2 regions of the Paenibacillus shunpengii genome follow, and region 2 is predicted to be linked to the other one. Evidence: riboswitches for the same ligand, from Rfam matches in the RefSeq annotation. Region 2 holds a riboswitch; the other holds the start of a gene.

Region 1 (3,160 bases), on a different contig from region 2:
TAATCGTCTGTGAGGTAAATGCATAATAACTTTCTACATTGAAAATATCATTCTCATATGCTGTGAGCCCGGTTAGCTCTTCAATCTCTTGTAAGCTTAATTTTTCATTGTTGAGTTCAGGTCCATATGCATTCGTAAACGAACCATGCTTGTTGATAAAGTCCGATGAATTGCTTCCTCCAGATACTGAGTTGAAGAAGTCCATAACATCTCCTTCATTAACTACCGTCACCTCATCCATACGGAATTGGTTTAGTATCGCGGCAAGCGCCTTATCTCCGAGCGGAGTCGCGATCATGACTCCTGCCACAGCCGCCGCCGTTGCTATGCTGAGCCACTTCTTAACCGGCTTTTTCATATGATGCTTTTTCTTTACAACAGCGGTCTGCTTCTCCTGATTCTGATGATCCGTCATATCGTATCTCTCTCCCCTGATTTCATTTTTTAATACACCTTTTAATACATCTTCCTTTAATGGATGTGCTGCCTTAGGCCCGTTTCCACGCTCCATGGACCATGCTGACCACTTGGGGCTCATTTCTTCTTCTTCAAGCCTTGACGCCAGCTTGTTCCAAGCATCTTCAAGCTGCTTGTTCTCGTCTTTTCCGTTCGGCTTTGATGTCATGTGCACGTTCAACTCCTTACTATGCTAATTGGTATGATCCTCAGGACTGTGGCGCGGACTTTCCCTGAACCTTTCTCCTCAGCTTGCTTGTAGCTCTGCTTAACATCGATCCGACAAGGGGAGGCCTTACATTCAGTTCTTCCGCTATCTCTGCATAACTGTAGCCTGAATACTTCAGCATCAGCAGTTGTCTGTCGCGCTCCGGCAGATCATCCATCCATTCACGTACTTCTTCCTGATCCATACGCTTCAGTACAATCTATTCTCCAGAGGACAGGAGCTGCTCTCTGCTGTCATAGTACTGCTCCTGCTTCTCCTTGAGCTTCCGTTCTCGTATTTTTTTACTCATATAATCATATCCGATGCGAGTCAGTACACGGTGAAGCCATGCACCTATCGCACCCGGATCATCTGGCGGATTCCGATACAGCCGAATAAATACCTCTTGCGCAAGATCTTCCGCGGCGGCTTCATCCTGGATCAGAGCCATCAGTTTTCGTCGTACAATAGGGTAATGCTCTTCAAACACTGTACGGAAAACGTCGATTTCCTGTCCTTCCATATGTTTAACGTCTCCTTTCAGCTGCAGCTATACATAAGACGGACGACGGTTTATTTTTATAGCACGTTTTATAAAAATGTTTAATTGAGTCCTTTTTCAGATTCTATATTAATTATACCGAAGCCGGATATAGCTCATCATTCCAAATCTTGTGTATCCCTATTGAACAATTCGACAAAATGAAGTACCATCATGGGTGAGCTTCGTTTTTTTAACTGTTCCTTCATAATGAGGTCTCACTTATACATTACAATTAAGAACGTCACATGTAACTGGCGTACACGGTGAACCGTGAGGGAGCATGTGATTAGATATAGCCGTACGCCTGGGCAGAGGTAAGGAAACTTAGGTTTCCTTGCCTCTTTTTTACTTTGAAAGGGCGATGTGATTATGAGCGACAACACACTGATTCTGAATGGTCAAACGGTAGCAGATTACATGAGAGAAGAAACGGGAGCAAAGGTGAAAGAACTGAAGGAGCGGGGAATCCAGCCGTGTCTGGCTACCATCCTGGTTGGAGATGACCCTTCTTCGGCAACTTACGTACGTATGAAAGGGAATGCTTGTGCACGAATCGGGGTGGAGTCGATCAAGGTGGTGCTTCCTGCCGAGACAACGACAGAGGAACTGATTCAAGAAATCAATAAGCTGAATCAAGACCCTTCCGTTCACGGCATTCTGCTGCAGCATCCGGTCCCGCATCATATTGATGAAAGAGCATGCTTTGACACGATCAGCATTGAAAAAGATGTAGACGGAGTAACGACGCTTGGCTATGCACTGAACGCGTTTGGCGAATCGGATTATCCATCCTGCACACCGCAGGCCATTATCCGCATTCTTGACTTCTATAACATTCCAATGGAGGGCAAGCACGCCGTAGTCATCGGCCGCAGTCCGATCCTTGGCAAACCGGTATCGGCGATGCTGCTGAATCGCAATGCAACGGTGACAACCTGCCACTCCAGAACGGTAAATATTGAAGCGATTGTGAAACAAGCAGACATTGTTGTGGCTGCCGTGGGTAAACCGAACTTCGTACAAGGAGATTGGATCAAGCCGGGAGCCGTTATCGTTGATGCAGGCTACAACAAAGGGAACATCGGTGATGTCGACTATGATGCCTGCTTGCCGCACTCCTCTGCCATCACACCTGTACCTGGCGGTGTCGGCCCCGTTACCATCGCGACCTTAATCGAGCATACGGTAAAATCGGCGTACAAGTCATTACTGAAGCAAGAGCAGTAATTTCATGATGCAGCATTTTTAAGCGATTAGCTTGCAAAGATTATAAAAGGGCCCTTCCTGATGGAAGGGCCTGATGGCTATCATAGCATATTTTTCCAAATTATATTATACATAAATCCTTATCATATCAAATGAGGGGAGCACCATTCTGAATCAGATAAGCTCCTCTGTAAATCTAATAAATGGTACGATCAAGCTCATCTGAAATTCCTGATTTACGATAGAAATAAGTATTGATAATGTCTCTCCATTCCTTCGAATGAGCAAGCTGTCCCTCCAACCGTTCCATTACACCCTGATAGCGCTCGGAATCAATCTGTCCCTCAAGCTTGCTCCAGCGCCGAATCAACGTCTCGACACCTTCCACACCTTCAAAGTGAGTATCATAGATATGCTGAATGACCGTCTTGCCGGACTTCAGGACATGCGTATACGGTACATGATGGAAGAAGAGCAGCAATTCATCCGGACAGGTCTCCAGTGATTCGTACTTATGAGCATTTTCCGGGAAATATTGCGCTGTATAACCGGTACCATTCTTGACCGTCCGATTGACGCCGATGCCATGACAGTCTGCAAAATGATACGTTCCCCACCTGGAATATTCATAGCCGTCCACATTAGGTCCATAGTGATGGTCCGGATTAACCATCCAGCCTACGCCAAGCGGTGAAGTGTAGCTCTCATAGATGGGCCACGAATCCTGAAGCATCGTACTTACAGCC
Region 2 (3,160 bases):
GATATTTAACGCCTTGAGACCTGGGGAGTCCAACTTCATGGACCACCGGACGTTTGCCGGGACGATGATATTTGCGGTTAGTGTCAGTATTGATTCCTTCTCCGTTGGTGTAACCCTCGGTATGTTCAAGAGTGATTTATGGCTGACCGTTATCGCCTTCGGCATCTGTGGTTTCGTGATGTCGATGGTCGGTTTATTAATAGGCAGAAGAGTGAGCCGTAATCTCGGAGAATACGGAGAAGCTGTAGGAGGGGCCATATTGCTGGCTTTTGGCATGCTGTTCATCTTCTAGCTCGATTTTTCTCTTTTGCATATTGAGACGAAGCGTCATACAATAGAATTCATCTCATAGGGAACTTAATGACAATGGATTTCATCCAGTTATACAGACGACGGAGGTGACAATATGAAGAATATTCTATTCGTATGTACAGGCAATACATGCCGCAGCCCGATGGCAGAGGGTCTGTTTCGCAAAGCTGCTGCTTCAAGAGGTATTGATGTCGAAGTTCGATCCGCAGGAGTGTCTGCGATAGATGGAAGTACCATCTCTCGTCATGCAGCTGCTGTGCTCAGGGATCACGATATTCAGGATGTCATAACTTCATCCTCGGTCAATCGCGATCTAGTCCAATGGGCAGATCTTATATTAACCCTAACGGGTTCACATAAGCAGCAAGTCATTCATCACTATCCTGAGTGTGCTGATAAGATCTACACGCTGAAGGAATATGCAGAAGATGATCCGAAAGTCCTGGCTGATCTTAAGGAACGGGATCGATTGTATGCAGAATGGCAAATGAAGCGTGCGCTTGGACAGGAAGTGCTGGACTCGGATCGTCAGCGTATTATCGAAATCCAGCAGCGAATTCCAAGCTTTGATATTTCAGACCCTTTTGGGGGCAGCAGAGAAGATTATGATGTGACGGCAGCGGAGATCCGTTCTGCGGTTGAGCGTGTACTGGATAAGCTCAGCTGATTTTTTTGGTGCAGCACTCTAGAAATAGTTGATTTCTAACATCTGATGTTCTATGATGAAGAAGATAAATGAGATTCCGGTGTAACTGGCGACAAGTGTGGATTAAACCACGATGGAGCATCGGAGATAACGGCCGGTCGCCTGGGCAAAAGAGCATTTCTTGCACGCAAGGTATACTTGTGTGGGAGACTGCTCTTTTTTCGTATTTCGTCATATTTTTCGGTATAATAAGACTCAAATGATCTTGGCAGATCGCAAAATAGGGCGAATTAGACGATTCTCATGAGTGAACAACTCTTTCTTGCGATCGTTTTGAAGTCACAAACGGAAGGGGAGGGTTCATTAGGCTATGGAACAGAACAGCAGTCACCCGGAATTGGACCAAATTACGGCACAGACAGCTGAGGTGCTGGAAGAGCTTGCGATTGAAGGAAAGCTTGGTCCAGGTAAAGTCGTCGTCATTGGCACCAGTACAAGCGAGGTAGCAGGCAAGCGCATTGGGACAGCTGGAGCCTCAGAGATTGCACAAGCATTGCTTCAAGGTATAAATGAAGTGAAGAATGCTTACGGTTTTGAGGTTGCTGTGCAGTGCTGCGAGCATTTGAACCGAGCATTGGTTCTGGAGCGTTCGCTGCTTGAGAGGCTTGGACTTACGGAGGTAGCAGCCGTACCGGTTCCGAAGGCAGGAGGCTCCATGGCCGCCGCAGCTTATCGATCTCTGCAAGAACCCTGTCTTGCCGAAACGATTGAAGCGCATGCGGGCATGGATATCGGTGAGACACTCATCGGCATGCATTTGAGGAGAGTTGCTGTTCCTTACCGTACAGCAAGGCGTTATATTGGGGAAGCACGGGTGACTACCGCATTGTCGAGGCCGAAGCTTATTGGCGGAGAGCGTGCGGTGTACCAGCTTGATGTAATCGGCAACACTTCAACTTGTGATTGAGAATTTAATTAAAACAGCTATCATATGGGAGGAATTCAAGTTATGGATCAATTGCGCAAAGCAGACCCGGCAGTACTCAATGCGATGGGATTGGAATTAAAGCGTCAGCAAAACAATATCGAGCTGATCGCCTCTGAGAATATCGTCTCCGAAGCAGTTATCGAAGCGATGGGCTCCGTACTTACAAATAAATATGCTGAGGGCTACCCTGGCAAACGTTACTATGGCGGATGCGAACATGTTGACGTGGTTGAAGATATCGCTCGTGAGCGTGCCAAAGAATTGTTTGGTGCAGAGCATGTCAACGTTCAGCCGCACTCCGGTGCACAGGCGAATATGGCTGTATATCTTGCTGCGCTCAAACCGGGAGACACTGTGCTCGGGATGAACCTTGCACATGGTGGTCATTTAACACATGGCAGCCCGGTGAATGCATCGGGTCTTCTCTATAACTTTGTTGCTTATGGTGTTCAGGAAGATACATTCCGCATCGATTACAATGAGGTTCGCAAAGCGGCGTTTAAGCATCGTCCTCGTCTGATCGTAGCAGGCGCAAGTGCATATCCGCGCACCATTGATTTTGAAGCACTTGCGAGCATTGCTAATGATGTAGGCGCATTGTTCATGGTGGATATGGCCCATATTGCAGGTCTCGTGGCGGCAGGTCTGCATCCAAATCCAGTGCCTCATGCTCATTTTGTAACGACAACAACGCATAAGACACTTCGCGGACCACGCGGTGGTATGATCCTTACGCGCAAGCCATGGGCTGCTGCGATTGACAAGGCTGTATTCCCAGGAAGCCAGGGCGGACCTTTGATGCATGTTATTGCTGCCAAAGCGGTTGCTCTGGGTGAAGCTCTTCAGCCTTCTTTCAAAACCTATGCACAAAATGTAGTCAAAAATGCTCAAGTTCTTGCGGAAACTCTGATTGCCGAAGGTCTGAATATCGTTTCCGGCGGAACGGACAACCACTTGATGCTGATTGATACCCGTAATATCAACATTACAGGTAAAGATGCCGAGCATGTGCTGGATTCGATCGGTATCACTGTCAACAAAAATGCGATCCCGTTTGATCCTACAAGCCCGTTTGTTACGAGCGGTATTCGGATTGGTACGCCTGCAGCAACTTCCCGCGGTATGGACGAAGAAGCGATGGTTGAGATCGGTAAAATTATCGCCAAAACGCTGAAGAACGCTCAAGACGCTACGGTGCTGGAAGAAGTGAAACG

Evidence for each region. Region 2 has a riboswitch for ZMP and ZTP ahead of ACFSVM_RS22690 (TIGR01440 family protein). Riboswitches for the same ligand answer to the same signal wherever they lie in the genome.
Region 1: it holds a riboswitch for ZMP and ZTP, as region 2 does, so the genes downstream of both, ACFSVM_RS01900 (bifunctional 5,10-methylenetetrahydrofolate dehydrogenase/5,10-methenyltetrahydrofolate cyclohydrolase) here and ACFSVM_RS22690 (TIGR01440 family protein) in region 2, are expected to answer to the same signal.

The regions. Positions count from the first base shown of each region.
Region 1 covers NZ_JBHUMJ010000002.1:444,906-448,065, reverse strand. The annotation lists gene ACFSVM_RS01915 (hypothetical protein) at 1-625, opposite strand, end outside; gene ACFSVM_RS01910 (sigma-70 family RNA polymerase sigma factor) at 666-869, opposite strand; gene ACFSVM_RS01905 (sigma factor) at 885-1,187, opposite strand; ZMP/ZTP riboswitch at 1,446-1,525, shown strand; gene ACFSVM_RS01900 (bifunctional 5,10-methylenetetrahydrofolate dehydrogenase/5,10-methenyltetrahydrofolate cyclohydrolase) at 1,578-2,435, shown strand; gene ACFSVM_RS01895 (alpha-glucuronidase family glycosyl hydrolase) at 2,611-3,160, opposite strand, start outside.
Region 2 covers NZ_JBHUMJ010000011.1:154,906-158,065, reverse strand. The annotation lists gene ACFSVM_RS22700 (manganese efflux pump MntP) at 1-292, shown strand, start outside; gene ACFSVM_RS22695 (low molecular weight protein arginine phosphatase) at 407-979, shown strand; ZMP/ZTP riboswitch at 1,051-1,133, shown strand; gene ACFSVM_RS22690 (TIGR01440 family protein) at 1,329-1,925, shown strand; gene glyA (serine hydroxymethyltransferase) at 1,968-3,160, shown strand, end outside.